Linked DNA regions of Krasilnikovia cinnamomea. Each later gene encodes a partner of the first gene's protein in a complex. Links are inferred from orthologs where the notes say so. Each region holds a gene or a part of one and is shown on either strand. Other genes may lie near its edges.

Evidence for each region.
Region 2: the proteins of nusB (region 1) and rpsJ are in contact, whole or in part, in a solved structure (PDB 3D3B), measured with the Escherichia coli proteins. The link is inferred for Krasilnikovia cinnamomea from one-to-one orthologs.

What each region holds. Positions count from the first base shown.
Region 1 is NZ_SHKY01000001.1:777,311-786,321, forward strand. What follows is about bases 6,224-9,011. They hold nusB (transcription antitermination factor NusB), read right to left. Parts: upstream 7,929-9,011; coding sequence 7,518-7,928; downstream 6,224-7,517. Other genes in these bases: pyrR (bifunctional pyr operon transcriptional regulator/uracil phosphoribosyltransferase PyrR), read right to left, coding at 6,224-6,482; bldD (transcriptional regulator BldD), read left to right, coding at 6,777-7,265; efp (elongation factor P), read right to left, coding at 7,952-8,509; aroQ (type II 3-dehydroquinate dehydratase), read right to left, coding at 8,552-9,010. In the rest of the region: carB (carbamoyl-phosphate synthase large subunit), read right to left, coding at 1-2,625; carA (glutamine-hydrolyzing carbamoyl-phosphate synthase small subunit), read right to left, coding at 2,625-3,740; EV385_RS03380 (dihydroorotase), read right to left, coding at 3,737-5,002; EV385_RS03385 (aspartate carbamoyltransferase catalytic subunit), read right to left, coding at 5,002-5,922; more of pyrR, read right to left, coding at 5,919-6,223. UniProt on the Escherichia coli protein: Part of the processive rRNA transcription and antitermination complex (rrnTAC). The complex forms an RNA-chaperone ring around the RNA exit tunnel of RNA polymerase (RNAP).
Region 2 is NZ_SHKY01000001.1:4,134,248-4,143,146, reverse strand. The notes cover bases 5,888-8,563. They hold rpsJ (30S ribosomal protein S10), read right to left. Parts: upstream 7,542-8,563; coding sequence 7,233-7,541; downstream 5,888-7,232. Other genes in these bases: tuf (elongation factor Tu), read right to left, coding at 7,886-8,563; rplC (50S ribosomal protein L3), read right to left, coding at 6,571-7,221; rplD (50S ribosomal protein L4), read right to left, coding at 5,933-6,574; rplW (50S ribosomal protein L23), read right to left, coding at 5,888-5,936. Also shown: rplF (50S ribosomal protein L6), read right to left, coding at 1-146; rpsH (30S ribosomal protein S8), read right to left, coding at 160-567; EV385_RS18775 (type Z 30S ribosomal protein S14), read right to left, coding at 684-869; rplE (50S ribosomal protein L5), read right to left, coding at 872-1,441; rplX (50S ribosomal protein L24), read right to left, coding at 1,441-1,761; rplN (50S ribosomal protein L14), read right to left, coding at 1,758-2,126; rpsQ (30S ribosomal protein S17), read right to left, coding at 2,219-2,494; rpmC (50S ribosomal protein L29), read right to left, coding at 2,491-2,727; rplP (50S ribosomal protein L16), read right to left, coding at 2,727-3,152; rpsC (30S ribosomal protein S3), read right to left, coding at 3,156-3,989; rplV (50S ribosomal protein L22), read right to left, coding at 3,989-4,447; rpsS (30S ribosomal protein S19), read right to left, coding at 4,485-4,766; rplB (50S ribosomal protein L2), read right to left, coding at 4,782-5,621; more of rplW, read right to left, coding at 5,634-5,887; more of tuf, read right to left, coding at 8,564-8,899. UniProt on the Escherichia coli protein: Involved in the binding of tRNA to the ribosomes. Part of the processive rRNA transcription and antitermination complex (rrnTAC). The complex forms an RNA-chaperone ring around the RNA exit tunnel of RNA polymerase (RNAP).

The DNA.
Region 1 (9,011 bases):
GATCCGGGCGGCGGCCTTGGCCAGCGGCACCGCGGTCGCCTTCGACACGAACGGCACCGTACGGGAGGCGCGCGGGTTGGCCTCCAGCACGTACAGGGTGTCGTCCTTGAGGGCGTACTGGACGTTGAGCAGGCCCCGTACGCCGACGCCGCGGGCGATCGCCTCGGTGTAGCGGCGCACCTCGGCCAGGTGCGCCCCGGCCAGGGTGACCGGCGGCAGCGAGCACGACGAGTCACCGGAGTGGATGCCGGCCTCCTCGATGTGTTCCATCACGCCGCCGAGGTAGACCTCGCCGGTGGCGTCGCAGAGCGCGTCCACGTCGATCTCGATGGCGTCGTCGAGGAACCGGTCCACCAGCACGGGGTGGTCCGGGGAGATCTCGGTGGCGCGTTCGATGTACGCGGCCAGCGTCGGCTCGTCGTACACGATCTCCATGCCGCGGCCGCCGAGGACGTAGGACGGACGCACGAGCACCGGGTAGCCAATGGTGTCGGCGATCGCCTTGGCCTCCTCGAAGCTGACGGCCGTGCCGTGGTCCGGGGAGCGCAGCCCGGCCCGGGCCAGCACCGCACCGAACGCGCCCCGGTCCTCGGCCAGGTCGATCGACTCCGGGGAGGTGCCGACGATCGGCACTCCGGCGGCCTTGAGGCGGCGCGCCAGCCCCAGCGGGGTCTGCCCGCCGAGCTGCACGATCACTCCGACCACGCCGGGCCCGCCGGCGGCCTTGCCGGAGGCGTCCTCGGCGTGCACCACCTCGAGGACGTCCTCGAACGTGAGCGGCTCGAAGTACAGCCGGTCGGCGGTGTCGTAGTCCGTGGAGACGGTCTCCGGGTTGCAGTTGACCATCACGGTCTCGTACTCGCCCTTAAGCGCCTGGACGGCGTGCACGCACGAGTAGTCGAACTCGATGCCCTGCCCGATCCGGTTCGGCCCCGACCCCAGGATGAGCACCTTGGGCCGGTCCGACGGCGCCACCTCGGTCTCCTCGTCATACGACGAGTAGTGGTACGGGGTGTTCGCGGCGAACTCGGCCGCGCACGTGTCGACGGTCTTGTACACCGGGCGTACGCCGAGGCGGTGCCGCAGCGTGCGGACCCCGTCCTCGCCCGCGAGCTCGGGGCGCAGCGCGGCGAGCTGACGGTCGGACAGCCCGGCCCGCTTGGCCCGGCGCAGCAGGTCCTCGTCCAGCACCGCGGCGGCGAGGATCTCGGCGCGCAGCTCCACCAGCGCCGCGATCTCCTCCAGGAACCACGGGTCGATGCGGCCGCTGGCCTCGTGCACCTGCGCGATCGTGGCGCCGAGCCGCAGGGCCCGCTCCACGGTGTACAGCCGCCCGTCGTGCGGGATCCGCAGCGCTTCGAGGGTCTCGTCGAGGGAGTCGGTCGGGTCCGGCTGGGTCCAGAAGCCGGCGGCCTTGGTCTCCATCGAGCGCATGGCCTTGTTGAGCGCCTCGGCGAAGTTGCGGCCCAGGCTCATCGCCTCGCCCACGGACTTCATCGTGGTGGTCAGCTCGGGATCGGCGCCCGGGAACTTCTCGAACGCGAACCGGGGGATCTTCACCACCACGTAGTCCAGCGCGGGCTCGAACGCGGCCGGCGTCTTCAGCGTGATGTCGTTGGGGATCTCGTCGAGGGTGTAGCCGATGGCCAGCTTCGCGGCGATCTTCGCGATCGAGAAGCCGGTGGCCTTCGAGGCGAGCGCCGACGAGCGGGAGACGCGCGGGTTCATCTCGATGACGACCAGGCGGCCGTTGTCCGGGTTCACCGCGAACTGGATGTTGCAGCCGCCGGTGTCCACGCCGACCTCGCGCAGCACCGCGATGCCCAGGTCGCGCAGGCGCTGGTACTCGCGGTCGGTCAGGGTCATGGCCGGGGCGACGGTGACGCTGTCGCCGGTGTGCACGCCCATCGGGTCGATGTTCTCGATCGAGCAGACGACCACGACGTTGTCGTGCTTGTCGCGCATCAGTTCGAGCTCGTACTCCTTCCAGCCGAGCACGCTCTCCTCGATGAGCACCTCGTGCACCGGGGAGGCGGCCAGCCCGGCGCCCGCGATGCGCTCCAGGTCCTCGTCGGTGTGCGCCATGCCGGAGCCGAGCCCGCCCATGGTGAACGACGGCCGGATGACGACCGGCAGGCCCAGCTCGGCGACGGTCGCGCGGACCTCGTCCATCGAGTGGCAGACCCGCGAGCGCGGGGTCTCGCCGCCGGCCTTCGCGACGATGTCCTTGAACTTCTGGCGGTCCTCGCCGCGCTGGATCGCGTCGATGTTCGCGCCGATCAGCTCCACGCCGTACTTGTCGAGCACGCCGTTCTCGTGCAGCGCGACCGCGGTGTTCAGCGCGGTCTGCCCGCCCAGGGTGGGCAGGATCGCGTCGGGGCGCTCCCGGGCGATGACCAGCTCGACGAACTCCGGGGTGATCGGCTCGACGTAGGTGGCGTCCGCGAACTCCGGGTCCGTCATGATCGTGGCGGGGTTGGAGTTCACCAGCGAGACCCGCAGGCCCTCGGCACGCAGCACCCGGCACGCCTGGGTGCCGGAGTAGTCGAACTCGCAGGCCTGGCCGATGACGATCGGCCCGGAGCCGATCACCATGACATGACGCAGATCAGTACGCTTCGGCATCAGGAAGCCCTCTTCTCGACGAGCTCCACGAAGCGATCGAACAGGTAGTCCGCGTCGTGCGGGCCCGCAGCCGCCTCGGGGTGGTACTGGACGGTGAACGCGGGCACATCGAGGGCCCGCAGCCCTTCGACCACGTTGTCGTTGAGGCACACGTGACTGACTTCGACCCGGCCGAACTCGGTGTCGGTCACCTTGTCGGCCGGGGCGTCGACGGCGAAGCCGTGGTTGTGGCTGGTCACCTCGACCTTGCCGGTGGTGCGGTCCAGCACGGGCTGGTTGATGCCGCGGTGGCCGTACCCGAGCTTGTAGGTGCCGAAGCCGAGCGCGCGGCCGAGGATCTGGCTACCGAAGCAGATGCCGAACAGCGGGATGCGGCGGCGCATCACCTCTTGCGCCAGCGCGACCGGGTGGTCGGCGGTGGCGGGGTCGCCGGGGCCGGGCGAGAAGAACACCGCGTCCGGGTTCACCGCCAGCAGGTCCTCCACGCTGGACGACGACGGCAGGATGTGGGTGGTCACCCCGCGCTCGGCGAGGCGCCGGGACACGTTGCGCTTGATGCCCAGATCCAGCGCGGCGATCGTGTAGCGGTGCTCCCCCACCGCCTCGACCGTGTACGGCTGGGGCGTGCTCACCTGCGCGGACAGGTCCGCGCCGACCATGCCGGGCGCCTGCTGGACCTTGGCCAGCAGTGCCTGCGGGTCGGTGTCCAGGCTGGACACGCCGACCCGCATGGCGCCGCGTTCGCGCAGGTGCCGGGTCAGCGCCCGGGTGTCGATGCCGCTGATGCCGACGACGCCCTCGGCGGCCAGCCGTTCGCCGAGGTCGCCGGTGGCCCGCCAGTTGGAGGGGCGGCGGGACGGGTCGCGGACCACGTAGCCGGAGACCCAGATCCGGTTCGACTCGTCGTCCTCGCCGTTGACGCCGGTGTTGCCGATCTGTGGCGCGGTCTGCACCACGACCTGCCGGTGGTACGACGGGTCGGTCAGGGTCTCCTGGTACCCGGTCATGCCGGTGGTGAAGACCGCCTCGCCGAAGGTCTCGCCGACGGCGCCGTACGCCTCACCGGCGAACGTGCGGCCGTCCTCGAGCACGAGGATCGCAGGGGTGCGTGTCACTTGGTCGCCTTCCCGTCCAGGACTGTCGGCTCTCCCCGGAGGAAGGTCGCGACGATGCGACCCGGCAGGGTGGTGCCCGCGTACGGTGTGTTGCGGCTGCGGCTCGCCAGCCCGGCCGGGTCGACGACCCGGCGGGCGGACGGGTCCACCAGCGTCAGGTTGGCCGGCGAGCCGACCGTGAGGTCCCCGCCGTGCCCGGTCAGCCCGGCGATCCGGGCCGGGGCGCGCGACATCCGCTCGGCGATCAGGTCCCACTGCTCACCGAGGACCGAAAGCACGACCGGCAGCGCGGTTTCCAGGCCGACCATGCCGGGGCGGGCGTACGCCCACTCGCACTCCTTGTCCTCCACGGCGTGCGGGGCGTGGTCGGTGGCGACGATGTCGATGGTGCCGTCGGCCAGGGCGGCGCGCAGCGCCTCGATGTCGGCGGCGGTACGCAGCGGCGGGTTCACCTTGTACACCGGGTCGTAGCTGGCGGCCAGCTCGTCGGTGAGCAGCAGGTGGTGCGGAGTCACCTCGGCGGTGACCCGCACGCCACGGGCCTTGGCCTGGCGCAGCACCTCGACGCTGCCCGCGGTGGAGACGTGGCAGACGTGCAGGCGGCTGCCCACGTGCTCGGCCAGCAGCACGTCCCGGGCGATGATCGCCTCCTCGGCGACGGCGGGCCAGCCGGTGAGGCCGAGCCGGGTGGAAACCTCGCCCTCGTGCATCTGCGCACCCTCGGTGAGCCGGGGCTCCTCGGCGTGCTGGGCGATGATCCCGTCGAACGCCTTCACGTACTCCAGGGCGCGGCGCATCAGCCGGGGGTCGGCGACGCAGAAGCCGTCGTCGGAGAAGATTCGTACCCGGGCCGCGGAGTCGGCCATCGCGCCCAGCTCGGCGAGCTGCTTGCCCGCGAGCCCGACCGTGACCGCGCCGATCGGCTGCACGTCGACCAGCCCGGCCTCCCGGCCGAGCCGCCACACCTGCTCGACCACGCCCGCGGTGTCGGCGACCGGGGAGGTGTTGGCCATCGCGCAGACCGCGGTGTAGCCGCCCAGCGCGGCGGCCCGCGAGCCGGTCTCGACCGTCTCGGCGTCCTCGCGGCCGGGCTCGCGCAGGTGGGTGTGCAGGTCGACCAGGCCGGGCAGGGCGACCAGCCCGGCCGCCTCGATCACCTCGGCGCCCTTCGCGTCGCCGTCGGCGATCACCCCGTCGCGGATCAGCAGGTCGCGGGGCTCACCGCCGAGAACCCGGACACCCTTGATCAGGTACGCCGCCATCATTTGCCTCCCAGGAGCAGGTAGAGAACGGCCATCCGGACGCTGACGCCGTTGGTGACCTGTTCGACGATGGTGGAGCGGGGCGAGTCGGCCACCGCCGGGGTGATCTCCATGCCGCGGTTCATCGGGCCGGGGTGCATGACGATCGCGTGCTCGGCCAGCCGGTGCATCCGGGCGGCGTCCAGGCCGTACCGGCGGGCGTACTCGCGGGCCGAGGGGAAGAAGGAGTCCTGCATCCGCTCGGTCTGCACCCGCAGCATCATCACCACGTCGGCGGTGGGCAGCACGGCGTCGAGGTCGTACGAGACCTCGGTGCCGGGGGCCAGCGCCGCCGCGACGTCCAGCGGGATCAGCGTCGGCGGGCCGACCAGCGTCACCTTGGCGCCCAGAGTGGACAGCAGCAGCACGTTGGAGCGGGCCACCCGGCTGTGCAGCACATCGCCGACGATCACCACGTTCAGCCCGGCGAGCCGGCCGAGGCGCGAACGCATCGTGTACGCGTCCAGCAGCGCCTGGGTCGGGTGCTCGTGGGTGCCGTCACCCGCGTTGACCACGGAACCGTCGATCCAGTTGGCGAGCCGGTGCGGGGCGCCCGAGGCGGAGTGCCGGATGACGACCGCGTCCGCGCCCATCGCCTGCAACGTCAGCGCGGTGTCCTTGAGGCTCTCGCCCTTGCTGACGCTGGAGCCCTTGGCGGAGAAGTTGATGACGTCCGCGGACAGGCGCTTGGCGGCGGCCTCGAAGGAGATCCGGGTCCGGGTGGAGTCCTCGTAGAAGAGGTTGACCACGGTGCGCCCGCGCAGGGTGGGCAGCTTCTTCACCTCACGGCCCGCCAGCGCGGCCATCTCCGCGGCGGTGTCGAGGATCAGGATGGCGGTGGGTGCGTCCAGATCGGCCGCCGACCGCAGATGCTTGATCATTTCTCGCCTCCGGTGAGCCGGACCTCGTCCGTACCGTCGTCGGTCTCGGCCAGCGCCACGCGCACGCTCTCGGACCGGGCGGTGGGGATGTTCTTGCCGACGTAGTCGGCCCGGATCGGCAACTCGCGGTGACCCCGGTCGACCAGGACGGCGAGTTGCACCGAGCTGGGCCGCCCGATGTCGCTGAGCGCGTCCAGCGCCGCCCGGACCGTACGGCCGGAGAAGAGCACGTCGTCGACGAGAATGACCCGGCGCCCGTCGATGCCGCCCGGCGGCAGTTCGGTCTTGCCGAGCGCACGGGTGGCGTGCAGCCGCAGGTCGTCGCGGTAGAGCGTGATGTCGAGCGCACCGACCGGGACGTCCACGCCTTCGAAGGCGTGGATCCGGGCGGCCAGGCGGCGGGCCAGCGGAACACCCCGGGTGGGGATGCCGAGAAGCACCGTGCCCGTGGCACCGGAGGTCTTCTCGAGGATCTGATGGGCGATCCGATCCACCACCCGGTGGAGATCGGCCCCGGAAAGAATGATCTTGTCAGTAGTGTCGGCGCGTGGATATGCCACGGCTGACCTCCTTCCCCGCCTCACGGGACGGGTCGTTAAAGGATGTCTGGCGGGAAACCCCTGGGGCAGGGGTCAACCCACTGGCTGGCGTCACGTTACCAGTGAACACAGAGTGCAGGTCCGTGACGTGCCCTACCCGCCGAGGAAAGGGGCTAAAGTGGTCAAGTTACGCGACTCCCGCGTCTCATCGGTAACCGACACTTGACCCGGGATCGCAAACTCCGTACCGTCACGCTGCGTAGCGATCCGCAGAGGAAGAACCCTCTGGGCCAGCACAGCACTGGGAGTGACCGTATGCCGTCTGAGTACGCCAAGTCGTTGGGCGCCCGCCTGCGCTCCATTCGCCAGCAGCAGGGCCTGTCCCTGCAGGGCGTGGAAGAGAAGTCGAACGGCCGCTGGAAGGCCGTCGTGGTGGGCTCGTACGAGCGCGGCGACCGTGCGGTCACCGTGTCCCGTCTGGCCGAGCTCGCCGACTTCTACCGCGTCCCCGTGTCGGAGCTGCTGCCCGACGGCAGCGGAGTCCGGCTCGAAGCCACCAACAAGATCGTTCTCGACCTCGAGAAGCTGTACGACACCACCAGCGAGGACCTCGCCTACGTGGCGCGGTACGCGCGGGCCATACAGCAGCAGCGCGGTGACTACAACGGGCGGGTGCTGTCCATCCGCGCCGACGACCTGCGCGCGCTGGCCATCGTCTACGACATCTCGCCGTCCGGCCTCATCGAGCGCCTGACCGAGCAGGGTGTCCTGGTCGCCGACCCGCGGGCGTTCTTCGCCTCCTGAGCACCGAACCCCACCAGCGGAGCCCGCGTCGCCCCTCCGGCGACGCGGGCTCCGCCGTCTGTGGGGCGGGATTGCCGCAGATCCTGGTGAGTTCGGGTTAGCCCCCAACCCGAACTCACCAACTATGTGGAGCGGACCTCGCCGTGGGCGGCTGAGCCGCACCCCGGCACACGCAGGCGCGGGCGGGCAAGGACGTGGGGCACACAGACCGACGGCCCGGACCATGGCTGGTCCGGGCCGTGAACGCGCACGTCAGCGGGTGGCGAACTCCGCGATGCGGCCCAGGATGCCGTTGAGGAAGCGCGGGCTGTCATCGGTGGACATCTGCTTGGCCAGCTCGACCGCCTCGGTGATCGCGACCGGGTCGTCGATCTCGGGCACGTAGAGCAGTTCGTACACCGCGATGCGGGCCAGGTTGCGATCCACCACGGGCATCCGGGACAGCGTCCAGCCCTCGGCGTAACTGGCGATCAGCTCGTCGATCCGGTCCAGGTGCGTGGCCACACCCTCGACCAGCCCGACGGTGTACTCCAGGTGATCCGGGTGCGGCTTGGCGATGCGTTCCAGGTAGCCCGCGAGCACCTGGCGGGGCGGCAGATCCCGCAGGTCGGCCTCGTAGAGGACGTCCAGCGCCCGCTTGCGCGCCTTGCGACGCGCGGGCATCTGCAGCTTGGGGGCCTCGGGCATCAGCTGCGGCCGAGGTAACGGCCGTCGCGGGTATCGACCTTGATCTTCTCGCCGGTGGTGATGAACAGCGGCACCTGGACGGTCGCGCCGGTCTCCACGGTCGCCGGCTTGGTGCCGCCCGTCGAGCGGTCGCCCTGCAGGCCCGGCTCGGTGTACGTCACCTCGAGGAAGACGCTGGTGGGCAGCTCGATGTAGAGCGGCACGCCCTCGTGGGTCGCCACGGTCGCCTCGGCCTCGGGCAGCAGGTAGTTCGCCGCCTCGCCCACGGTGCCACCGGGCACGTGGATCTGGTCGAAGGTGTCCAGGTCCATGAAGACGAAGTCGTCACCGTCGAGGTACAGATACTGCATCGTGCGCTTGTCGACCGTGGCCGTGTCGACCTTCGTACCCGCGTTGAAGGTCTTGTCCACCACCTTGCCGGAGAGCACGTTCTTGAGCGTCGTGCGCACGAACGCACCGCCCTTGCCCGGCTTGACGTGCTGGAACTCCACGACGGCCCAGAGCTCGCCGTCGAGGTTGAGCACGAGGCCGTTCTTGAGGTCGTTCGTAGTGGCCATGTCCTGCCTTGATCTTGACGCGATAGAAGTGACCCGAAAAGTTTACCGGCGCGGCGTGTCACCCGACGAATCGGGCCACCGCGCGATGTGCTGCAACGCCAGCCGGTAGCCGTCGACCCCCAGCCCGGCGATGACGCCGGTGGCGACCGCGGAGACCACCGAGTGGTGCCGGAACTCCTCCCGCGCGTGGATGTTGGAGATGTGCACCTCGACCAGCGGGGCGCGCAGCAGCGCGCAGGCGTCCCGGACCGCGTACGAATAGTGCGACCACGCTCCGGGGTTCAGCACCACCGGGGCCTGCTCGTCGGCGGCGGCATGCAGCCAGGCCAGCATCTCGTGCTCCGCGTCGGTCTGCCGGACCCGCACGTCCAGGCCCAGCTCCGCGCCGGTCGCCTCGCACATGGCGACCAGGTCCGCGTACGAGGTGACGCCGTAGACGTCGACCTGCCGGGTGCCAAGCCGCCCCAGGTTCGGCCCGTTGAGCACGTGCACCCGCCTCATG
Region 2 (8,899 bases), 3.4 Mb from region 1 along the record:
TCGCCACCCTCCTGCGCGACCGTGATCGGCTCGGAGACGACGTGCGACAGCTCGCCCTTGGGGCCCTTGACCTTGACGGTCTGGCCCGTGATGGTGACGTCGACGCCGGCCGGGACCGGGATCGACTTACGTCCGATTCGCGACATGTCAGAGTCTCCGTTACCAGACGAAGGCGAGGACTTCCCCGCCAACGCTCCGCTTGCGGGCCTGCCGGTCGGTCAGCAGTCCCTGGGACGTCGAAATGATCGCGACGCCCAGGCCGCCGAGCACGCGCGGGAGCTCGTCGGACTTGGCGTACACCCGCAGACCGGGCTTGGACACGCGCTTGATGCCGGCAAGGCTGCGCTCGCGGTTCTGGCCGTACTTGAGCTCAACCACCAGCCGCCTGCCGACGGCGCCCTCCGCGGGCTCCTCGGCCGACCAGGAGGCGATGTATCCCTCTGCCTTGAGGACCTCGGCGATGTTCGCCTTGATCTTCGAGAAGGGCATCTCCACCTTGTCGTGGTACGCCTGGTTGGCGTTGCGCAGACGCGTGAGCATGTCTGCGATCGGGTCAGTCATCGTCATGGGTGTTCGTCAACCTTTCTCGCCGGGGTTCCCGGTAGCGGGCCTACGGCGAAGCGGTGTTGCCAAAAACTCGCCTCTGGTCCGCCTTCGGGCGGAGGGTGGGCGGTTGGACGGGGTTACCAGGAAGCCTTCGACACGCCCGGAAGCTCACCGCGGTGGGCCATCTCCCGGATGCACACCCGGCAGAGGCCGAACTTGCGGTAGACCGAATGCGGGCGCCCGCAACGCTGGCAACGGGTGTACGCGCGCACAGCGAACTTCGGCTTCGCGGCAGCCTTGAGGATCAGCGCCTTCTTCGCCATGCTCAGTTCTCCTTGAACGGGAAGCCCAGGAGCTTGAGCAGCGCCCGGCCCTCGTCGTCGGTCGTGGCGGTCGTGACGATCGTGATGTCCATGCCACGGGTCCGGTCGATCTTGTCCTGGTCGATCTCGTGGAACACCGACTGCTCGGTCAGACCGAAGGTGTAGTTTCCGTGCCCGTCGAGCTTGCGCCCGTCCAGGCCGCGGAAGTCACGGATACGGGGCAGCGCGATCGATAGCAGCCGGTCGAGGAACTCCCACATCCGGTCCCCGCGCAGCGTGACCTTCGCGCCGATCGGCATGCCCTCGCGGAGCTTGAACTGCGCGATCGACTTGGTGGCCCGGCGCACCAGCGGCTTCTGGCCGGTGATGGTGGTCAGGTCACGCACGGCGCCGTCGATCAGCTTGGCGTCGCGGGCGGCCTCACCCACACCCATGTTCACGACGACCTTCACCAGGCCGGGAACCTGCATCGGGTTGCCGTACTTGTACTGCTCCTTGAGCCCCGCGACGACCTCTTCGCGGTACTTCACCTTGAGCCGGGGCAGGGTCTTGGCTTCAGTTGCGGCAGTCATCACAGGTCCTTACCGGTGCTACGCGCGATACGGATCTTCTGCCCGTTCTCGTCGAACCGGTAGCCGACACGGGTCGGCTTGCCCTGGTCGTCCACGATCTGCACGTTGGAGATGTGGATCGGGGCCTCCTGGGTGACGATGCCACCGGTCTTGGAGCCGCGCTGAGTGGTGCGGATGCGTTCGTGCTTCTTCATGCGGTTGACGCCCTCGACGAGGACCTTGTCCTGCCGCGGGTAGGCCGCGATGACCTTGCCCTTGGCACCCTTGTCCTTGCCGGCGATGACGACGACCGTGTCGCCCTTCTTGATCTTCACGGTCAGAGCACCTCCGGCGCCAGGCTGATGATCTTCATGAACCGCTTGTCGCGCAGCTCGCGCCCGACCGGGCCGAAGATGCGGGTACCGCGGGGGTCGCCACCGTCCTTGATGATCACGGCGGCGTTCTCGTCGAACCGGATGTACGAGCCGTCGGGGCGACGCTTCTCCTTGGCGGTGCGGACGATGACCGCCTTGACGACGTCACCCTTCTTCACACCGGCGCCGGGGATGGCGTCCTTGACCGTGGCCACGATGACGTCGCCGATGCTCGCGTAGCGACGACCGGAGCCACCGAGCACGCGGATGCACAGAATCTCCCGGGCACCCGTGTTGTCGGCGACGCGCAGTCGCGACTCCTGCTGGATCACGTCTGTCTCCTATGTCTGCCAGTTCTCCGGCGACGTACCGAAGCTTGGCGGAACGATGGGCGGCCGGGCCGGACGAAGCCGGCCCGGCGCACTCACTTGGCCTTTTCGAGGATCTCCACGACCCGCCACCGCTTGGTGGCGGACAGCGGACGGGTCTCCATCAGCAGCACCCGGTCGCCGATTCCGCACGAGTTCTGCTCGTCGTGCGCCTTCAGCTTGCTGGTGCGGCGGAGAACCTTGCCGTAGAGGGCGTGCTTGACGCGGTCCTCGACCTCGACGACGACCGTCTTGTCCATCTTGTCGCTGACCACGAGGCCCTCGCGCACCTTGCGCTGGGACCGCGCCTCGGCGGTGCTGTTCTCACTCACGCTGTTGTCACCTCATCCGGCGCGACCGAGAGACCCAGCTCGCGCTCACGCATGATCGTGTAGATCCGTGCGATGTCCCGACGGACGACCTGCAGCCGACGGTGGTTGTCGAGCTGGCCCGTGGCGCCCTGCACGCGGAGGTTGAACAGCTCCGCCTTGGCCTCCCGCAGCCGAGCGACCAGCTCCTCCTCGGAGAGTTCGCGCAGCTCGCCGGCCTTAACGCCCGCTGCCATCAGCTTTCACCCACTTCGCGTGTCACGATGCGGCACTTCATCGGGAGCTTGTGGATCGCGCGGCGCATCGCCTCGCGCGCGATCGTCTCGTTCGGGAAGGACATCTCGAAGAGGATCCGTCCCGGCTTGACGTTCGCCACCCACCACTCGGGCGAACCCTTACCGGAACCCATCCGGGTCTCGGCGGGCTTCTTGGTCAGGGCCTGGTCCGGGAAGATCGAGATCCAGACCTTGCCGCCACGCTTGATGTGACGGGTCATCGCGATACGCGCCGACTCGATCTGTCGGTTGGTCACGTACGCCGGCTCCAGTGCCTGGATTCCGAACTCGCCGAAGACCACCCGGTTGCCGCCCTTGGACGCGCCGGAGCGGTCCGGGTGGTGCGGCTTGCGGAAGCCCTTCGGGGGCTTACGCGGCATCAGCATGTGTCAGCCCTCCTGCTGCGTCTCGGCCGGAGCCGCGGCGGCCGCGGCGGTGTCGGTCGACTCGGTGGCGGCGGCCTGAGCGGCACGCCCGGCCTCGGTGCCACCGGCGGTCGTGCCGGACGAGCCGGAACGGCCGCGGCGCGGGCGGTCGGGACGGTCGCCACGCTCACGGCGCGGACGCGCGGGCGCCTCGGCCGGCGCCTCACGGCCCGGCACGGCGTCGCCCTTGTAGATCCACACCTTCACGCCGATGCGGCCGAACGTGGTACGGGCCTCGAAGAAGCCGTACTCGATGTTGGCGCGCAGGGTGTGCAGCGGGACGCGACCCTCGCGGTAGAACTCCGTACGGCTCATCTCCGCGCCGCCGAGACGGCCGGAGACCTGCACCCGGATGCCCTTGCAGATCGGGTTCTTCATCGCCGACTGCATGGCCTTGCGCATCGCCCGGCGGAAGCTGACCCGGCTGGACAGCTGCTCGGCGACGCCCTGCGCCACGAGCTGCGCATCCGACTCGGGGCTCTTCACCTCGAGGATGTTGAGCTGCACCTGCTTGCCGGTGAGCTTCTCGAGCTCGCCACGGATCCGGTCGGCCTCCGCGCCCTTACGGCCGATGACGATGCCCGGCCGGGCGGTGTGGATGTCGACGCGGACCCGGTCGCGGGTCCGCTCGATGTCCACCTTGGAGATGCCGGCGCGCTCCAGGCCCTTGGACATCATCCGGCGAATCTTGACGTCCTCGCCGATGTAGTCCTTGTAGAGCTTGTCCGCGAACCAGCGGGACTTCCAGTCTGTGGAAATGCCGAGGCGGAACCCGGTGGGGTGAACCTTCTGACCCATTACTCGGCACCCTCCGTGCTCTGGGACTCGGCGGCCTGCGGCTCAGCGGCCTTGGCGGCCTTCTTCGCCGGGGCCTTCTTCGCCGGGCGGGTCACCTGGACCGCCTCGACCGCCACGGTGATGTGGCAGGTGCGCTTGCGGATCCGGTACGCCCGGCCCTGCGCGCGCGGCCGGAACCGCTTCAACGTCGGACCCTCGTCGACGAACGCCTCGCTGACGAGGAGCGCGTCGGGGTCGAGCCGCTCGTTGTTCTCCGCGTTCGCGATCGCGCTGGCGAGCACCTTGTAAACCTGCTCGCTGGCGGCCTGCGGCGCGAACTGCAGCACCGTGAGCGCCTCCTTCGCGGGCAGACCGCGGACGAGGTTGATCACCCGGCGCGCCTTGTTCGGCGAGATGCGCACGTGACGCGCAACCGCCCGCGCGCCCGGAAGCGCCGGTGCGTCGCCCTTAACTGGCATCGCTGTAGCTCCTTGATCCTCTAATCCGTGGGTCTGCTCAGCGCCGACGGCTCTTGCGGTCGTCCTTCTCGTGACCCTTGAACGTACGGGTCAACGCGAACTCGCCGAGCTTGTGGCCGACCATGGCCTCGGTGATGAACACCGGGACGTGCTTGCGCCCGTCGTGCACGGCGATCGTGTGCCCGAGCATGTCGGGGATGATCGTCGAGCGCCGCGACCAGGTCTTGATGACGTTCTTCGAGTTCTTCTCGTTCTGGACTTCCACCTTCTTGAGCAGGTGGTCGTCGATGAACGGGCCCTTCTTCAGGCTGCGAGGCATCTTCTTCTACTCCCGTTACCCGCGCTTGCGGGTGGCGTAGCGGCGGCGAACGATCATGCGGTCGCTCTCCTGGCCCTTGCGGCGGGTACGGCCCTCCGGCTTACCAGCCGGGTTGACCGGGTGGCGACCACCGGAGGTCTTGCCCTCACCACCACCGTGCGGGTGGTCGATCGGGTTCATGGCGACACCACGGACGGTCGGGCGCTTGCCCTTCCAGCGCATCCGGCCGGCCTTACCCCAGTTGATGTTCGACTGGTCGGCGTTGCCGATCTCGCCGACGGTGGCGCGGCAGCGCACGTCGACGCGACGGATCTCACCGGAGGGCATACGCAGCGTGGCGTACGCGCCCTCACGGCCGAGCAGCTGGATGCCGCAACCGGCCGAGCGGGCCAGCTTGGCGCCACCGCCGGGACGAAGCTCCACGCCGTGGACCGTCGTACCGACCGGGATGTTGCGCAGGGGCAGGTTGTTGCCCGGCTTGATGTCCGCGCCCGGCCCCGACTCGACCCGGTCACCCTGCTTCAGGTCCTTCGGCGCGACGATGTAGCGCTTCTCGCCGTCGGCGTAGTGCAGCAGCGCGATGCGGGCCGTGCGGTTCGGGTCGTACTCGATGTGCGCGACCTTGGCCGGCACGCCGTCCTTGTCGTTGCGCTTGAAGTCGATCAGCCGGTACTGCCGCTTGTGGCCGCCGCCCTGGTGCCGGGTGGTGATCCGGCCGTGGACGTTGCGCCCGCCCTTCTTGGGCAGCGGAACCAGCAGGGACTTCTCCGGCGTCGACCGGGTGATCTCGGCGAAGTCGGCGACGCTCGAGCCGCGGCGGCCCGGCGTGGTCGGCTTGTACTTACGAATAGGCATGAGTCAAACCCCTTAGCTGACCGGGCCGCCGAAGGCCTCGATACGGTCACCGTCAGCCAGCTTGACCATCGCGCGCTTGGTCGCCTTGCGCTGACCGAAGCCGGTCTTGGTGCGCTTGCGCTTGCCCTCGCGGTTGATGGTGTTCACCGTCAGGACGCGGACACCGAAGATCTGCTGGATCGCGATCTTGATCTGGGTCTTGTTCGCGTCCGGGTGGACGAGGAACGTGTACCAGTTCTGGTCGAGAACGCTGTAGCTCTTCTCGGAGACCACGGGCGCGAAGATGACGTCGCGCGGGTCGGCGATCGTGCTCACTTGTTCCCCTCCTCGGCCGGCACGCCCAGGAACTCGTCCAGCGCGTCCTTGGTGAAGACGACGTCGTCGGCGACCAGCACGTCGTACGTGTTCAGCTGGCCTGCCTCGATCAGGTGGACGGACGCCTCGTTGCGCAGCGACAGCCAGTTCAGCTCGTCGTGAGCGCTCAGCACGACCAGAACCTTGCGGGCCTCGGTGGCCTTGCGCAGCGTGGCGATCGCGGCCTTGGTCGACGGCTTCTCACCGGTGACGAACGCCTCGACCACGTGCACGCGGCCCTCGCGGGCCCGGTCGGAGAGGGCACCCCGCAGCGCGGCGGCCTTCATCTTCTTCGGGGTCCGCTGGCTGTAGTCGCGCGGCACGGGACCGTGCACGACGCCACCGCCGGCGAACTGCGGCGCGCGGATCGAGCCTTGGCGGGCCCGGCCGGTGCCCTTCTGCTTGTACGGCTTCTTGCCGCCACCGGCGACCTCGCCGCGGGTCTTCGCCTTGTGCGTGCCCTGCCGGGCCGCGGCGAGCTGGGCCACGACGACCTGGTGCATCAGCGGGATGTTCGCCTGCACGTCGAAGATGTCGTCGGGCAGCTCGACGGAGCCGGACTTGGCACCCTCGGCGTTCAGCACGTCGACGGAACTCACTGGGCACCACCCTTCTTCGCCGCGGTGCGGACCAGGATCAGCGCGCCCTTGGGACCGGGCACGGCGCCCTTGACCAGGATCAGGTTGTTCTCGGTGTCGACCGCCTGCACGGTCAGGTTCTGCACCGTGAAGCGCTTGGAGCCCATGCGGCCGGCCATCCGGGTGCCCTTGAAGACCCGGGCCGGGGTGGCACACGCGCCGATCGAGCCGGGTGAGCGGTGCTTGCGCTCGACACCGTGGCTGCCCTTGAGGCCGTGGAAGCCGTGCCGCTTCATGACACCGGCGTAGCCCTTGCCCTTGGTCTTGCCCGTGACGTCGATCGGGGTCCCGGGCGAGAACGCCTCGACGGTGACCTCCTGACCGAGCTCGTACGCGGTCGCGTCCGTGGTGCGCAGCTCGACGAGGTGGCGCCGCGGCGACACACCGGCCTTCGCGTAGTGGCCGCCCTCGGGCTTGTTGACCTTGCGCGGGTCGATGGCGCCGAACGCCAGCTGGACGGCCGAGTAACCGTCCGTCTCGGGGGTGCGGACCTGGGTCACGACGCACGGGCCGGCCTGCACCACGGTGACCGGGACGACCTTGCCGTTGTCCCACACCTGAGTCATGCCGAGCTTGGCGCCCAGGATGCCCTTCACTTGCCTGTCCATTGTCCGGATCCCTACAGCTTGATCTCGATGTCGACGCCAGCCGGAAGGTCGAGGCGCATGAGCGAGTCGACCGTCTTCGGAGTCGGGTCGATGATGTCGATCAGACGCTTGTGCGTGCGCATCTCGAAGTGCTCGCGCGAGTCCTTGTACTTGTGCGGCGAACGGATCACGCAGAAACGGTTGATCTCCGTGGGCAGCGGCACCGGGCCTGCAACCTGCGCCCCGGTACGCGTCACCGTCTCGACGATCTTTCGCGCCGAGGAGTCGACGACCTCGTGGTCATAGGCCTTGAGCCGGATGCGGATCTTCTGTCCCGCCATGGTGGCTTCTGTTTCCTTCTCTCGATGCCGCTACGTGCGAAAGCGGGTGGCCCTCGCATGCCCGCAGGACCGTCGATCCTGCGATGTCCGACCCCCGCGGTCGGGCGTGTCGCGCGCCGAAACCGAGCTCCGCCCCAGCACGCTGGAGCGATCGGTGTGATCGCGGGGATCAGGGTGCCGGCGGCCGAAGCACGCGCCGGACACCGGGCGAGGGCGGTTGGCAGCCGAACCCCTCTCGGAGACTTGGCCCCTATCGGAGTTTCGAACTGCCAACCACCCTGCGCGGACGCAACCTGACTAGTATGCCGTATTCACTGCGGCAACGCTAATCGGGGTCACCGTACTCACTTGTTGATCTTCGTGACCGTTCCGGCGCCGACGGTGCGGCCACCCTCGCGGATCGCGAACTTCAGGCCCTGCTCCATGGCGATCGGCTGGATCAGCTTGACGCTCATGGTGGTGGAGTCGCCCGGCATGACCATCTCGGTGCCCTCGGGCAGCGTGACGACGCCGGTGACGTCCGTGGTACGGAAGTAGAACTGCGGACGGTAGTTCTGGAAGAACGGGGTGTGCCGGCCGCCCTCCTCCTTCGAGAGGATGTAGACCTGGCCCTCGAACTCCGTGTGCGGGGTCGTGGTGCCCGGCTTGACGACCACCATGCCGCGCTCGACGTCCTCACGCTTGATACCGCGCAGGAGCAGACCGACGTTCTCACCCGCGCGGGCCTCGTCGAGCAGCTTGCGGAACATCTCGATGCCGGTGCAGACGGTCTTCGTCGACTTCTCGCGGATGCCGACGATCTCGACCTCCTCGTTCGGCTTGAGGATGCCGCGCTCGGCCCGGCCGGTGACGACCGTACCGCGACCGGTGATCGTGAAGACGTCCTCGATCGGCATGAGGAACGGCTTCTCGGTCTCCCGCTCGGGCTGCGGAATCGCGGTGTCGACCGCGTTCATCAGCTCCATGAGCTTCTCCGACCAGGTCGGGTCGCCCTCGAGCGCCTTGAGCGCCGAGACGCGCACGACCGGCACGTCGTCGCCCGGGAACTCGTACGTGCTGAGCAGCTCGCGAACCTCGAGCTCGACGAGCTCCAGGAGCTCCTCGTCCTCGACCATGTCGCTCTTGTTCAGCGCCACGACGATGTACGGAACGCCGACCTGGCGGGCCAGGAGCACGTGCTCCTTGGTCTGCGGCATCGGGCCGTCGGTCGCCGCGACCACCAGGATCGCGCCGTCCATCTGCGCGGCACCGGTGATCATGTTCTTGATGTAGTCGGCGTGGCCGGGGCAGTCCACGTGCGCGTAGTGCCGCGCCGCGGTCTGGTACTCGACGTGCGCGATCGAGATCGTGATACCACG